Regions from separate parts of the Cytobacillus sp. FSL M8-0252 genome, predicted to be linked through region 3. Evidence: riboswitches for the same ligand, from Rfam matches in the RefSeq annotation. Region 3 holds a riboswitch; each other region holds the start of a gene.

The links. Region 3 has a riboswitch for S-adenosylmethionine ahead of MKX83_RS08565 (alpha/beta hydrolase). Riboswitches for the same ligand answer to the same signal wherever they lie in the genome.
Region 1: another riboswitch for S-adenosylmethionine. It lies ahead of MKX83_RS02215 (O-acetylhomoserine aminocarboxypropyltransferase/cysteine synthase family protein); the one in region 3 lies ahead of MKX83_RS08565 (alpha/beta hydrolase).
Region 2: another riboswitch for S-adenosylmethionine. It lies ahead of MKX83_RS00700 (bifunctional homocysteine S-methyltransferase/methylenetetrahydrofolate reductase); the one in region 3 lies ahead of MKX83_RS08565 (alpha/beta hydrolase).

What each region holds. Positions count from the first base shown of each region.
Region 1 covers NZ_JBBOWZ010000001.1:420,639-426,206, forward strand. Annotated here, with positions in the region: gene MKX83_RS02200 (IclR family transcriptional regulator) at 1-425, shown strand, start outside; gene MKX83_RS02205 (hypothetical protein) at 430-555, shown strand; gene MKX83_RS02210 (hypothetical protein) at 923-1,321, shown strand; SAM riboswitch class I at 1,409-1,500, shown strand; gene MKX83_RS02215 (O-acetylhomoserine aminocarboxypropyltransferase/cysteine synthase family protein) at 1,788-3,065, shown strand; gene MKX83_RS02220 (DUF1648 domain-containing protein) at 3,400-3,894, shown strand; gene MKX83_RS02225 (Parvovirus coat protein VP1-like protein) at 4,053-4,319, shown strand; gene MKX83_RS02230 (DUF3231 family protein) at 4,449-5,447, shown strand.
Region 2 covers NZ_JBBOWZ010000001.1:139,923-145,490, forward strand. Annotated here, with positions in the region: gene metH (methionine synthase) at 1-1,351, opposite strand, end outside; gene MKX83_RS00700 (bifunctional homocysteine S-methyltransferase/methylenetetrahydrofolate reductase) at 1,329-3,188, opposite strand; SAM riboswitch class I at 3,295-3,407, opposite strand; gene rpsJ (30S ribosomal protein S10) at 3,766-4,074, shown strand; gene rplC (50S ribosomal protein L3) at 4,111-4,740, shown strand; gene rplD (50S ribosomal protein L4) at 4,765-5,388, shown strand; gene rplW (50S ribosomal protein L23) at 5,388-5,568, shown strand, end outside.
Region 3 covers NZ_JBBOWZ010000001.1:1,655,812-1,661,379, reverse strand. Annotated here, with positions in the region: gene MKX83_RS08585 (LLM class flavin-dependent oxidoreductase) at 1-1,273, opposite strand, end outside; gene MKX83_RS08580 (hypothetical protein) at 1,287-1,607, opposite strand; gene MKX83_RS08575 (YezD family protein) at 1,640-1,807, opposite strand; gene MKX83_RS08570 (hypothetical protein) at 1,828-1,977, opposite strand; gene MKX83_RS08565 (alpha/beta hydrolase) at 1,970-2,758, opposite strand; SAM riboswitch class I at 3,016-3,118, opposite strand; gene MKX83_RS08560 (MetQ/NlpA family ABC transporter substrate-binding protein) at 3,202-4,017, opposite strand; gene MKX83_RS08555 (LLM class flavin-dependent oxidoreductase) at 4,035-5,432, opposite strand.

The sequences.
Region 1 (5,568 bases), 1.2 Mb from region 3:
GGACATATAATGGTCCAATTATCTCGAAAATATGGAACCCGGGACATGCCTATAATATTGGTGCACAGCTCGGTTCACTTTTACCACCGCTTTCATCGACTGGGAAAATATTCGAGAGCTTCCTTGATTCAGCAACAACTAAAGATTGGATTAAGGTTATGGGGAAAGAAGGAAAAGGGAATGCGGTAGAAGAAATCAACCGCGTAAGGCAGGAACGGATTGCCTTTGCTAAGGAGCCTTTGATTCCTACTGTATCTTCTGTGTCTATACCAATCTTTAATTACAATCAAGAATTATTAAGTGCGATAACAGTAGTTGGTTTCTCAGAGTCGATTCCAAAAGACCCCTCTGCAGATAAAAGTCAATCTATTATAAAAGTAGGAAAAGAAATCTCTGCACAATTTGGCTATCGAGCGAGGGGCTGAATGATTGAATCCTACTCTATATGAGGCGGTTGCATCGAAGGGAAAGTTATTTGCCATAGCTAAAAGAGATTTAGTTATGGTCCATGTAAAAGAGCAAAACGAAGCTAAAAAGAAGCAAATCGAAGTATGAGCCATGTAAAAGAGAGAAACGAAGCTAACAAAGAATCAAATTGAAGTATGAGCCATGTAAAAGAGAGGAACAAGGCTAACAAAGAATCAAGTCGAATGATGAGCCGGGTAAAAAGGGCAAAACAAAGCTTACATAAATAGCTGGATATGCATCTAGTAGTGGAAGGGTGATTTCACCTTTCATTCAAATGCGTAAGAAAAATTAGAAATTATTGTATCCCCCTTATATCCTAGCTACTTGGTTTAATTTAGACTAAAACTACACACCACCCGACTCCTTAATTGAAAATAGTTTCATGTGATTTTATTGAATATTTAAAAGAGAAGGTCTATAATTTTATATAAATAGTAAAGGTGGTGCTCTAATAGTGAACAGCAAGGATATGTCCAATCATGTATTTTTTGATATATTAGCAGAGAAAATTAAAAGAGATAGTCATGAAGAGTACAATCAATTTGTTAATTATGTAAACGTATTAGCTGAGGATAAAGGGTGGAAGGAATTACAAGAAGAGGTTGTTCATTTACAAGCTTTTCTTTCATATTTAGATGATAAGTTAGCTATCATCGATGATTATGAAGATATTATGAATATGAAAGCAACTTTGCTTGATATGATTGTTAACGATTTAAATGATACGTCTGTTTATCTTTTAGTGGAGGCTCTTATGTATAATAAAGAGCTGAATTATTTGCAATCCTTTATATCTCCAGTTGAATATTGGGTGTCAGTAATAAAGGCAAAAGAAAGACTTTGTGCTGCATAAAAGATTTATTATAAAAAGCTGTTGACAGCGCCGGATGATAAGGTTATTCTGATTAATAATTAATGACTCTTAAAATTTAAAAAATTCAATTTATCAAGAGAGGTGGAGGGACTGGCCCTTTGAAGCCTCAGCAACCGACCAAAACTAGGTAACGGTGCTAATTCCAAGATAGATAAGTTGAGGATATGGCGATATATCGTGAGCCCCTCTTCTTTAGCAAGAGGGGCTTTATCTATGCCGATTAGACGACTAAAGGCGGCTTTCGATGGAAGAGTACAATCTCTTTTTATTGAAAGTGGTCTTTTTTCTGCTCTTGAAAAAAGGTGTTGGACATAAAAAATTGATGTTTCAAATTCAATTTATGAAAAAACAACCATTGTGCTGGCATACTCAAAAGCTCATCACTGATAGATGGTTCCGAGTCGAGTTTGTTTATTATAAGTGAAATGTGAGAGGAGAATGAAAAATGAATCATCACCAGTTTGATACAATAGCGCTTCATGGGGGGCAAGTGCCAGATCCTGTTACAAAGTCGAGAGCCGTACCAATATACATGACTTCATCCTATGTGTTTGAAGATACCGATCATGCAGCAAGCTTATTTCAGATGCAAGAGCCTGGCTTTATTTATTCAAGGAATGCAAATCCAACCAATGCAGTGTTTGAGGAGAGAATGGCACAGTTAGAAGGTGGCGTAGCCTCATTTGCTGTTTCATCTGGGCAAGCAGCGATTTCCATTGCCCTTTTAACACTTGCAAGAGCAGGCGATGAGATAGTTTCTACACAGGCTCTTTATGGTGGTACCTACCATTTATTTGCAGAAACGTTTAGTAAATTCGGTATCAATGTTCATTTTGTTGATGGGACGGACTTTACATCTTTAGAAGGAAAAATTAATAAAAGGACAAAGGCGATTTTCACAGAGACAATTGGCAACCCGAATATGGAGGTAGCACATTTAGAAAAGTTAAGTGAGATAGCGAAACGTCACGGCCTACCATTAGTAGTAGATAATACATTTACTACGCCATTTTTACTAAAACCACTTGCATTTGGCGCGGATATAGTCGTTCATTCAGCAACTAAATTTATTGGTGGACATGGTACGGCAATCGGTGGGGTAATTGTAGATGGAGGAAGATTCGAATGGAGTAACGAAAGATTTCCTTCCTTTAATGAGAAAAAGCCTGCTATTGGTAATCGCAGCTATGTTGAAATTTCTAGGGAAAAAGCTTTTATTCTTAAAGCAAGATTTGAACTTGGCCATGACTTAGGGGCAACGCTGTCTGCCTTCAATAGCTGGTTATTTATTCAAGGTCTGGAGTCATTAAGTGTCAGAGTAGAAAAGCAAGTCGCTAATGCACAAGTTTTGGCTAAACGGTTAGGAGAGTTACCTCATATTTCTTGGGTGAACTACCCTGGGTTAGAAAGCCATCCACAATATCATCTCGGGAAAAAGTATTTTCCGAGTGGGGCAGGTGCAACCTTTACATTTGGCATCAAAGGGGGAATCAGTACAGCTAAAAGGTTTATCAACTCACTAAAGCTGGTATCACATTTAGCAAATGTTGGTGACGCTAAAACGCTCATTATTCATCCAGCGAGTACAACACATGCTCGTCTTTCACCTGGACAACAAGCGGAGGCGGGTGTGAGTCCCGAAATGATCCGCCTTTCTGTTGGCTTAGAGGATCCTGTAGATGTGATGGCTGATATCACGCAAGCGTTAAAACAATGTACGTAGGTTTATTACGATTTGCATTATAAAGGGTGAAAAGTGTGAAGTTAAACTGCTTATCAAAGAACCATTCTTTATTCCTTTACCATATACTTTGTTGATCGCATGTCTCAGGCGATTCACCTCATACAGTATGAATGACAATATTTTTCTCAAACAGAGCCATCAACACTGATATCTTACCATTACGACGCGCCTGTTTCCTTTCATGAAAAGGGGGATAGAGCCATCGCGTAATTCCCTGTATGAACTAGTTGCCTTTGATTATCTAATGGATGAAACCTTTTTATCTTTCCTTCGTATGTATTAAAAAGACGAACGGAAAGAGGAGGAATGGGGTATGGATAGACCAGTACTTAAATTGCCTCGTACTAAATGGGAATGGGGATGCGACATACTTGGTCTTATTGTATTCATTGGGTCGATTGTATTCTTAGTTGTGTCTTGGTCAGCTATACCTGAACAAGTACCGGGTCATTACAATGCTTCAGGGGAAGTTGATCGGTGGGGTTCTAAATATGAATTATTTATCTTACCAATTATCGGCGTGTTTCTATGGTTTATGATGGGGATATTTGAACGGTTTCCTCATATTCATAATTACCCTGCACGCATCAATGAATCAAATGCAGCCGCATTTTACTTAACGAGTAGAAAAATGCTAAATGTCATAAAGAATATTTGCCTCGCATTATTCGGCTTTATACTTATACAATCCATTAGAGTAGCATTAGGATGGGCGGACTCTTTAGGCATTTGGTTTCTGCCAGTGTTTTTACTTGCCACGATAGTTCCAATTATATTTACTTTGATTAAGTTTAGTCGAATTCAATAGTTGCCAACTTATCCTTTTTGGATAGGTTGGCTTTTTTATGTTATTTGACCAATAAGCACTGAAATAAATTGATAAAAATATTCCCCTATTAGGTAAGGTCACAGGCGAAATGGACTTACTGTTTGTAATATATATAAAAGGATAAGAAGGTGAAAATAGTGAACAGGTTTAATAAAAAAGGTTTTTGTTTGCCTGGAGGTTATCGGTATTGTGGCCCGGGTTGTAGCGGTCCAGGCAAGCCCATCAATTATGTGGATTCTTGTTGTCAGAAACATGATGCCTGCATTGATCGATATGGCCATTGTTATCAATGTGATCAAATGTTAATTGATTGTGTCAATCGAAAGAAGTATGCATCCAGGCATGAAGGAGCGACAGCTAGAGTAATTGATGCAGCTATGCGTTTTCGTATGCTTTGGGGATAATTTAGAAAGCTGGAGGTAAGGGAACGACTATCCCTGTCCTCTAGCTTTTTTGATATAAAGGGAATATTTAGTAGGAGAATAGCAAAACTTAGTCACAAGAATGGTTATTTTATAAAAGTAGGTGACAGAATGGTCAATCGAAGTAAAATGACATCTACAGAAATTGGTGCACTGTGGATTACTTATCAGAAGAAAACAATGATATTAAGGGTTTTAGAACATTTTATAGAAGTGTCCGAGGATAAAAAAGCGAAAAAGCTTATGCAAGGTTTATGGTCTGAGTTAGAGCCAAATGTCCACCGTATTGAACAGATATTTAATGATGAGGGTGCTGTTATACCTCAAGGCTTCACTAATGCCGATGTGAACTTGAAAGCTCCTAAAATTTTTGGAGAGGGATTTGATATTCTTTTGTGTATGGTGTTAAAGGAAATTAGCATGGGACTATACACCCTTCATATAGCAACGTCCTACCGAAATGATATTATTGATTTATATCGTGAGATGACAAATGTAACGCAGAAATATTATCAAAAGTTCTTAAATTATGCGGTTGACGAGGGGTATTACCCATTACCTAATTTGATTAATGTCCCTACAACGGTCGACTTCGTCTCAGATATAAATTATACAAAAGGTTATCGCCTGTTTGGTGACAAAAGAGATATTAATACGATTGAGTTTAGTTATTTAAACCAGTCTATTCAAACGAATACAGTTGGCATGATGCTTATGACAGGATTTGCTCAAACGGCAGTTCATACAGAAGTGAAGGACTATTTTATTAAAGGGAAAGAGCTCAGCAAGGATATTTTGGAGGGAACATATGACATCCTAATTAAGGATGATATTAGGGTGCCGACAATTCATGGGTTATCGCTTACTAAGTCTAACATTCCACCATTTTCTGATAAATTAATGATGTATCTAACCTTTTTGTTAAGTAATTTCGGTCTCGGTAGTCAAGGATTTGGTGCAGGCTTTAGCTTAAGAGATGACATCAACATCAAATTAGGTTTATTTGTAAAAGATATCATGTTGTTTATTAGAGAAAATATAAGAATTATGATCGATAATGGATGGTTAGAGGAGCCCCCAAGAATGAGTGTAAATAATTTGAGAGAATAAAAATTGATTGGAAAGTTTGTTTCGTAACGAAGCACTTTCCTTTTTTTTTTTGAAATAAAGATTGCGATTATTCATATATTAGATTAACATCAAATTAGATGATTATCTAATTATATGAGGA
Region 2 (5,568 bases), 1.5 Mb from region 3:
GATGGATAAGCTTTGCAGCAAAGGCGAATCGATCCTCACCATCTTCTAAGTTAATCGAATTGATTATAGCTTTGCCTTGAGAGTAGGTAAGAGCTTTGGCGATTACTTCATCATCAGTTGAATCAATGACTAGGGGAACTTTGATTTTTTTCGTTACTTCAGCTAAAAAATGGTCCATATCTTCTATCTCATTACGATCAGGGTCAGCAAGGCATATATCAATGACGCTTGCTCCTTTTTTAACTTGGGCTCTAGCAATTTCGGATGCTTCCTCATACTTTCCTTCATTAATCAACCGTTTGAATTTTTTTGAGCCAATGACATTTGTTCGCTCACCAACCATAATCGGTCTAATAGATTCATCATAGGTAAGGGGTTCAATACCCGATAGTTTATGCTGTCTCTTTTTAGTAATGGGACGGGGTGGTACATGGGCTAATGCTTGACTGATTGCTGTGATGTGCGCTGGTGTGGTACCGCAACAACCACCAACGATATTCACCCAGCCCTGTGTGGCAAAATCCAAAAGCTTTGTAGATAGAGATTCTGCTGTTTCGTGATAACAACCGTCTTCATCTGGTAAGCCTGCATTAGGATAACAGCTAACCCCAGTTGAAGAGAGTTGTGCTAGAGAGCGAATATGCTCTTGCATAAATTCCGGTCCAGTTGCGCAGTTGAGTCCAACAGCTATTGGTTTCATGTGCTCTATTGAAATGTAAAACGCTTCGATGTTTTGCCCTGCCAAAGTGGTGCCCATCGGTTCTATTGTCCCTGATACCATAATAGGGAGTTCTTTCTTTGTATGATGAAAGGCTTCTTTAATCCCTAGGAAAGCAGCTTTTACATTAAGGAGATCTTGGCTTGTTTCTATTAATAATAAATCTACACCACCGTCAATGAGTCCTATGGCTTGTGTACGATAATCCATGACTAATTGTTTAAAAGTTGTTCCACCGGTAACGCTTAATGTCTTAGTAGTTGGTCCCATAGATCCTGCTACATATCGCGGATGATTAGGCTTGTTGTATTTATGCGCTGCTTTTATAGCGATTTCAGCCGCTCTGCGGTTTAATAATTCACTTAAATGCCCAATATTATATTCTTCTAAAACGATACGCGTCGCTCCGAATGTATTTGTTTCAATTATATCTGCCCCTGCCAAAAGATAAGCTTCATGAATTGATTGAATCAATTCAGGTCGCGTAAGTGTGAGGTGCTCATTACAACCTTCTAAGTCCTCACCACCAAAGTCATCTGCAGTTAGGTGGGCTTCTTGTAGCATGGTACCCATTGCTCCATCCATGATTAAAATCTTTTCCGTCATTTGTTTAGTGATGGCTACTTTTGACATAATGATGCTCCTTCATCTGTTGATCTTTTCTTCTAATATGATTGGTCAGCTCGGTTGTGAGTTGATATCTAAGGAAGGGGGTAACAAGGTAGATGCCTTGAAAGAGTTCTAAGGCTGCATCGATCAACTCTTTTGTAATTAATAAGCCTTCTTTCTCAGCTAGAACAGGGTTAACCGCTTTAGCCATTCTGTCGCGGGTCGTTTGAGTAATCTTGATACCAGGCACTTCGTTATGAAGATACTCTGCATTTTTGCTGCTAATCAGTGGCATCATTCCGATGAAAATAGGTGCGGACAGATGCTTTGTTGCCTCATGAATCTCTAATAGTTGTGTTACTGAAAACACTGGCTGTGACACGAAATAATCAGCGCCTGCTTTTATCTTCCTTTCAAGTCGGGCAACAGCTTTGTCTAAGGATTTGACATGAGGATTAAATGCTGCCCCGACCGAAAAGACGGCATTTTCACCAAGTTCAGAACCTGAAGGGGAAATTCCTTCATTAAATTGTTTAATCATTTCTATTAATTCAAAGGAAGATAAATCAAATACAGATGAAGCGCCTGGGAAATTACCAACTCTTGCCGGATCCCCTGTAATGGCTAAAATATCATGCAACCCCAATGTATGAAGACCCATGAGATGTGATTGTAAGCCGATTAAGTTTCGATCTCTACAGGAGAGATGGACAAGTGGTCGAACGTTTGTATCCCTTTGGATGATATGTGCTAGGGCTTCATTTGCGATTCGTGGTGTCGCAAGAGAGTTATCTGCGAGTGTGATTGCATCAACCCCAGCATCTTTTAAGGCTCTGGCGCCTTCAAAAAATTTAGCAGTTGATAGCTTCTTAGGTGGGTCTAGTTCGACGATGATGGTGCGTTTTTCTTGTACAAGTGTCTCTAACGGGGTATTGGTGCGTTCGATTATAATTCTCTCTATTTTAGGTTTCCTTTTATTTGTTACTTGTTTTTCAATAATCGGTACAGCATGCCTAACTTCGTCTGCAAATGCTTTAATATGGCCAGGTGTCGTTCCGCAGCAACCACCAAGCAGTCGAACACCTTGCTTAAGGAAGGACTTCGCTGATTTTCTAAAATAGTCTTCACCCTCCTTATATTGAATCGTACCATCGATATAGGCCGGTAGACTCGCGTTAGGATATGCAGATAGAAACGCGTGCTGAGGTAATTCAACGGAGGAGAGTGTCTCTAACATATGATGTGGACCTAAACGGCAGTTTACCCCGACAACATCTGCCCTTTTAGCTTCTAACCTTTTTAAGGCGTCATTAATTAACGTCCCATTTTGTAATATAGCGATTTCTTGTAAAGACACTTGGGCAATTATAGGTATATCCGTTTCTTTCCGGGCAATAGAGAGAACCGTTTCTAATTCTTCTAAATCATAATACGTTTCAAGAAGGAGCCCATCTACGCCTTCTATCAATAAGCAGTATAGCTGTTCACGAAAGTTACGTTTAATTTCATCTAGAGGAATAGAGAGGGGGTTTAATCCTCGTACACCTCCAATTGTGCCAAGCACATATGCCTGGTGCTGTTGAATACTAGATCGTGCCAGTTTTACAGCCGCACTATTAATCTCTTTGACTGAATCCTCTAGGCCATACCGTTTCAATTTTAAATCATTCGCAGCATAGGAATTTGTTTGAATTAAATCAGCACCTGCATGGAGATAGGCTTGATGAATGTGCTGAATTTGTTCCGGTGCTGAGAGGTTCAACTCTTCAAAACATGTATCCGTACCATAAGAATAAAGAAGTGTTCCTATCGCACCGTCAGCAATTAATACTTGGTTCTTCATTTTTTCAAGGAAGTTCAAAGGTCTCACTCCTTCAATTCATATTTTGTTGAATTCAATGGATGAGAAGCCAAAGAGAAAATAAAAAAGGCCCTCAAGAAGAAGGCCTATTATTATCATAGTCATCTTCTCATCTTTCAAGCGTATAGCTTGTAGGAATTAGCACCTTTTCAATAGTGTTCACTATTGATGGTTGCTGAGGTGTCATCGGGCCTATCCCTCAACCTCTCATGATAAGAAATAAAAAATATTTTATTGACTAAAATTTACATGAATGAGTCTATGTTTGTCAAATAAAAATTTAGAAAATTTAAAAATAAGTAATTAAATAAGCGTTTTTTTAGAAAATGATGTAAAGAGGAGGATATACTTGAAAACACTATTAACAGCAGTTATAATGTTAAAAGTGTGCAGAACAGAGAGAAACGCAATCAATAGTTGCATTTGTTATGTCTTTTCTGTATAATAGACAATGTTGGTCTTTGACTGCGATGAAGTGAAAGGTTGCTGACACACCCGGCCGCTTTGCCATGGCGAGTGTGTGGGAAATTTTCACGGAGAATGTCTATATGAAAATAGGCGAAAAGGAGGGAAAATAATGGCAAAACAAAAAATTCGTATTCGTTTAAAAGCTTATGATCACAGAATTCTTGATCAATCTGCTGAAAAAATCGTTGAAACTGCAAAACGCTCTGGTGCGGCTGTATCTGGTCCAATCCCATTGCCAACTGAAAAGTCAGTTTACACAATTCTTCGTGCGGTGCATAAATATAAAGATTCTCGTGAGCAATTCGAAATGCGTACACACAAACGTTTAATCGACATCATTAATCCAACACCACAAACAGTCGATTCATTAATGCGTTTAGACTTACCATCTGGTGTTGATATCGAAATTAAACTTTAATTAATACATTAAAACAATCTAGGAGGTGTGACTGAAATGACCAAAGGAATCTTAGGAAGAAAGATTGGTATGACTCAAGTATTTGCTGAAAACGGTGATCTTATCCCGGTAACAGTGGTTGAAGCTACTCCAAACGTTGTTCTTCAAAAGAAATCAGTTGATACTGATGGATACGAAGCAATCCAAATCGGTTTTGAAGATAAACGCGAAAAGCTTTCAAACAAACCGGAAAAAGGACACGCTGCTAAAGCTGATACTACTCCTAAGCGCTTCGTTCGCGAATTACGCGGAGCTGACTTAGCTGAGTATGAAGTTGGTCAGGAAGTCAAAGTTGATATTTTCGCTGAAGGTGAAAAAATTGATGTAACAGGAATTTCAAAAGGTAAAGGTTTCCAAGGTGCAATTAAACGCCACGGACAATCTCGCGGACCAATGGCACACGGTTCACGTTACCACCGTCGCCCAGGTTCAATGGGTCCTGTTGCTCCAAACCGCGTATTCAAAGGTAAATTATTACCTGGTCGCATGGGCGGAGAACAAATCACAGTACAAAACCTTGAAATCGTAAAAGTAGATGCAGAACGCAATCTTCTATTAGTAAAAGGTAATGTACCTGGCTCTAAAAAAGCGCTTCTAAAACTAGTAAGTGCGGTTAAAGCAAAGTAATAACCCGGAAAGGAGGAAGTAAGAATGCCTAAAGTTGCATTATTAAACCAAAGTGGTTCACAAGTTGGCGATATTGAGCTGAACGACTCAATCTTTGGTATCGAGCCAAACAACCACGTGATGTTTGAAGCTGTTATTATGCAAAGAGCTTCTCTACGTCAAGGAACTCATAAAACTAAAATTCGTTCTGAAGTAGCTGGCGGAGGACGTAAACCATGGCGTCAAAAAGGCACAGGTCGTGCTCGTCAAGGTTCAATCCGTTCACCACAATGGCGCGGAGGCGGTACTGTATTTGGTCCTGTACCACGCAGCTATAGCTACAAATTACCTAAAAAAGTTCGTCGCTTAGCTATCAAATCAGCGTTATCTACTAAAGTTGCGGAAGAGAACATTCTAGTATTAGAAACTCTATCTTTCGAAGCTCCAAAAACAAAAGACTTTAAAGGTGTACTTAAAGGTCTTTCTGTAGATTCTAAAGCATTAATCGTAACTGCAGACATCGATGAAAACGTAGCATTATCTGCTCGTAACATCCCTGGAGTAACAGTTGTTACTGCTAACGGAATCAGCGTATTAGACGTTTTAAATCATGATAAATTGATCATGACGAAGCAAGCGGTCGAAAAAGTAGAGGAGGTGCTTGCATAATGGATGCACGCGATATCATTAAGCGCCCCGTTATCACTGAACGTTCTACTGACATCATGGCTGACAAAAAATATACTTTTGAAGTTGATGTAAGAGCTAATAAAACTCAAGTTAAAGATGCTGTTCAAGAAATCTTTGATGTAAAAGTTGAAAAAGTGAACATCATGAACTACAAAGGTA
Region 3 (5,568 bases):
TTCTTACGAGCCCCCTATCTTGTAGGATTGGAATGACATGCTCAACGAACTCTTCGAATGTACCTGGAGTGACGGCATATGCAACGTTAAACCCGTCAACTCCTGTCTCTTCTTTCCATCCTTCTAATTGATCAGCAACAGAGTGTGCTGTACCAACAGCCACTTGACCCATCCCGCCAACACCAACAAATTTGGCAATGTCATCGACCGTCCAACTCTTTGTAGAATCTATATTCGTAAATGTTTCAACGATTGACTGAATGGCGTCATTTTTAACGTACTCGATTGGTTGATTTGCTTTATACTCTGAGAAGTCGATACCACTCCACCCCCCAAATAACGCTAATGATCCTTCATAACTAGCATGGTTTTGATAGTCCTCATACTTAACTCTAGCATCTTCCTCTGTTTCACCGATAATAGGCGTGACGAGAGAGAGAATCTTTACTTCACTGGGGTCTCTCCCCTCCGCTCTTACTGCTTCCCTAATTTTATCGACTATTACTTTACCGGCTTCTTTTGTGGGCACACTTATAAAGACCAACTCTGCATGTTTAGCAGCAAACTTTCTCCCTCTTGTAGATGCACCCGCTTGAAAAATAACCGGTGTCCTTTGCGGAGAAGGTTCACATAGATGTGCACCTGGCACCTTAAAATATTTCCCTTCATGGTTAATATCGTGAACTTTACTTGGATCTGTATAGAGCCCTTTTTCCTTGTCTAAAACCACTGCGTCGTCTTCCCAGCTTTGTTCCCACAGTTTATATGTGACATCTAAATATTCATCAGCTATCTCATAACGTTCATCATGGCTGATTTGTTGATCTAGTCCTATATTTAGTGCGGCACTATTTAAATAAGATGTGACAATATTCCAACCTATTCTTCCTTTTGTTAAATGATCGAGAGTGGACATCCTCCTTGCAAATACATATGGATGTTCAAAACTAGTTGAAACCGTTAGACCAAACCCTAAATGTTTTGTTACTTGCGCCATTATAGGAACAACGAAAGCAGGATCATTAACTGGCACTTGTACCCCTTGTTTAACCGCTGCTTCTCTAGAATTTTGATAAACATCATATGTACCAAGCACATCTGCCAGGAAAATGGCATCAAAACGTCCCTTTTCAAGTACTTGAGCCAAATGTGTCCAATATGATATGTCTTTATAAGTGGAAGATTGATCATCCTTATGTGTCCATAGTCCTGGTGATTGATGCCCAGCGCAGTTCATATCAAAAGCATTGAGGTACATTCTTTTCGCGGTCATTTTTAATTCTCCTTTAGTGATCATATTTTATAAAAAACTCATCAAGTGCTTTACTTAAACCACCTTTTCCAAATTTGATTCTCGTTTTATTGTTTCGATTTTCAATTTGATTCGAGGCAAAATCCAAAAACGCGATGACGAACAGTCTCCTAACAATTATTGAATGCAACCCTTTGTCATAAAGCGATTGTTCAACCGTATGGAAGATTCCTTTATTAATATTAAAAGATTGACAACACCATCTAATAAAGTGAAAGTCAGGTAGATTCAAGTACATGCAGCCTGATAGGTTTTTAGCTACATTGGGTGCTTGATTACTAATTGTTGACTGCATGTAACTCACTCCTTTTCATTTGCTCCATTCCATCATTTTTTATTTTGTTGTTTCTTTTTCAGAGCAAATCGTTTCTTCTCGGTAATGTCAATTTGGGTAATATCCCCTTCGTGTACAGTAATGGTGACACAACCATATTCGAGTTCCTTTAATGTTGTGAGAATGGTATGAATTTTATCTTGATCAATGTGTTTTTCCATAAAATTCTCCTTTATGGGACTTATTTTAGTCTTTTTACAAGCTCCTCTATTTCTGTAAGTGTTAACTGTTCTAATTCATGTCGCTTGAACTTTATTTCATCTATAGTAAGCATAAGGTTGATTAAGGTTTGTTTTCTCTTTGCTATCGCTTTTTGTAAAAACTTAGCCAACCTCTTTTCCCCCCCACTCGGTGTTCTTTTTTTCTTCATTCATCGTATCTAGAAATTCTGTTGTATCCTGAATAATTTTGGTCTGATCATAATCCATGGATGCTACATGGTATGAGTTGTAAAGGACTCGAAGCCATTTATGATCTGTTTGAATTTCGATAAAAATACGATCTGTATTCTCTGGAGGTACAACATGATCATGGATAGACTTAAAGCATAATATTGGGCAATGAATTTGAGATAAACTTTTTCCTGCGTCACTCATTACCTTTTGTAAAGAGTGAACTGCTTTTACCGGAATATTATCGTAAGTAATTTCATGTATAGTCGGATTTTTGATATCTGGGCTACCTTCGTCAATATAGTGTTTCTCATCGTAATATCTTAAATACTCGTAATCTGGTAATGTCAGTGCAGTATTAATTAGGATCAGACCATCCAGCTCTCCATATTTCTTAGCTAACAACAGCGCTAATGCACCGCCCATAGATTGACCTAAACAATAGACTTGTTTGCACTTCTCCTTTAATTGCTTATAAGCTGTAACAACATCATTGAACCAATCATCATAACCATATAACTCTAAATCTCTGCTTTTTGTTCCATGTCCCGTGAGCCTTGGGGCATGAACAGTAAAACCCCTATTTGCAAGTTCCGCACCCAAGTCCTCAATGCTCTGCGGTGTTCCAACAAAGCCATGAATGAGGAGAATACCAATGTCCCCACCTTCATAATAAAAAGAATCTGCACCTGGTATAACTGTTGATTCTACTCTTTTCATTTTTTCGTCCTCCTTTATATTGCAACATTTTGGTGGACAATGGTTGACTACCATTGCCGATTTTTCCCGTTGATGTAAATCTAGCTGCACTACTGCCTTTGGAGGTCCAATCAGCAACTTTAATTCCAACTTAACAAATAGGTTTAATCAGTTTAAAAACAGCATTTGTATAGAGGAGATCATCCCTTGGTGATTAAATCATGCAAAATAAAAAACCTCTTCTGACAAGAAGAGGTTAAAGTTCCGTTCTTTATCTCTCCTTATCTTTCAAGCAACAGCTTGCTGGAATTGGCACAGTGCAATAAATTGCCTGTTGCCGAGGCTTCAAAGGGCCAGTCCCTCCACCTCTCTGGATAAGAAAAATCATATTAAATTTTATATCATTTACTCTATAATATTTATCAATATTTGTCAATTATTTTTTAAAAATTAAGATGATTTACTCATTCGCCCATCCATTCTGGTTTATGAAAACCTTTAAAGTTTTCTTCAATTACTTTTGCAAATTCCTCCGACTCTATGGCTTCAATGATATCCTTTGCCATTTGGGCGTCCTTATCTTCTTTACGAACAACAATCCTATTTTGGATTTCCTCAGGAATTTGATCCCGATAAATTGCTGTTGTTAAATCTAATCCTGCAGCAACCGCAAAGTTACCATTAACAGCAGCAAGATCAACTGATTCAAGAGACCTTGGCAGTTGGGCTGCATCTACTTCATGGAATTTCAAATTTTTCGGGTTAGATAATACATCATTTACTGTTGCATTGACTGGGTTTATATCATCTTTCAATTCTATTAAACCAGCATCACGCGCAACTGTTAATCCTCTCGCTAAGTTTGTAGGATCATTAGCAATGGCCATCGTGCTGCCATCTTTCACTTCTTCAAGGGAGTTGAATTTTTCTGAATAAATACCAATTGGAGCTGTAGGAACAGAAATAATATCTACTAGATCCATCCCTTTTTCAGTGTTAAAATTCTCTAAGTACACTTTATGTTGAAATAAATTACCATCCAAATCTCCACTATCTAAAGCAATATTCGGTTGAACATAATCATTAAATTCCTTTACTTCTACTTTGTACCCTTTTTCCTCAAGTAGTGGTGCTACACCTTGCTCAAGCATATCACTATAAGGAACTGTCGCCCCTAAGACCATCTCTTTCTTTTCTTCGCCGGATGAACCTGATGTCCCACATGCACTTAAAACAGTGCAACAAGTCAGTACAAAAAATAATAACCAAACTTTTCTCATACCCTTCACCTCTTATTTTAATTATTTATCTTTTCACCTTTACGATATTTACTTCCTGGATGACCACTCGGTAAAAGGGGCGAGCCATGAGTAAAAAGCTTTTCTCTTAACGTACCCTTTTTGTATTCCTTTTTATATAAACCACGTTCTTGTAGAATCGGAATAACAAGCTCAATAAAATCTTCCAAATCTGCTGGCGTTACTAAATGATTTAAATTAAAACCATCGACACCAGAGGCTTCAAACTGATATTGAATTTGGTCTGCTACTTCTGATGGATTGCCGACAATTATATTGTCTCTATCTAATCCTTCTAATTTTGAAATCGCTTCTTTAATCGATAGTTTTTTCTTCGCATCTTTCGTTAATGAAGCAGCTTTATAATGCCCATGCTCTGTAGCTTTAAATTCAAATGGGTTATCTAACTCATCCTTTGTAAATTCCGCAACATTATAACCGCTTGCGCCCCCAAACTGTGCTTTCGCTGCATCTGCACTCCATAATTGGTTGTATTCAGCAAATTTCTCTTCCGCTTCTTCAGTTGTCTTACCTACGATGACTGTTAGGAAAGTGAATATTTTAATATCTTCCGGATTCCTGCCATATTCTTCCGCTTGTTTTCGAATATCCTCTGTATAATGTCTTACTCTTTCAGGTGTTGGCCCACCTACAAATACACATTCTGCATGTTTTGCTGCAAAAGCACGTCCTTTAGGAGAAGTCCCTGCTTGATATAAAACAGGTGTTCTTTGTTGTGACGGTTCTGTTAAATGCGGTCCTTCGACATCAAAATATTCTCCTTTATGGTGAATTTCATGGATTTTCTTACGGTCGATTAATACCCCTTGTTCTGTATCTTCTATCACTGCTCCATCTTCCCAGCTTGATTCCCACAGTTTATAAACGACATCCATATATTCATCGGCAATTTCATAACGCTTATCGTGTTTGATCATATCTTTGAAACCAAAATTTCTTGCTGCATTAGGAAGATAAGAAGTAACGATATTCCATGCCACTCTTCCTTTTGTCAAATGATCTAATGTGGAAAACCGTCTTGCCTGCCCAAAAGGTGGCTCATATGTTGTACTCACCGTTAATGCAAATGACAGATGCTCTGTCACTGCTGCCATAGCAGGGATGACAAACGCCCCATCATTAACAGGAAACTGTAATCCATCGTTAATTGAAGGTTCTTTACTTTCTTTATACGTATCATAAACACCTAATACATCCGCAAAAAAGACAGCATCGAATTTTCCCTTCTCGAGTGTTTTGGCTAATTCCATCCAATAATTAATATCTTTATAGGCACGATGTCGTTTGGAATCTTTATGCTTCCATAGCCCATGAGAATTGTGCATTGCACTTGTCATTTCAAATGCATTCAATATCATTTGTTTTTTATAACTCATACTGCCATTACCTCCTCTAATACTTCTACAAAAGAAGCATAATAATGTATTTATCAATTGTGCTAAGAATGTTTATCGCTTTTGGTGGTCCAATCAGCCATAAAAAAACCTCTTCCAAAAAGGAAGAGGTAACGTA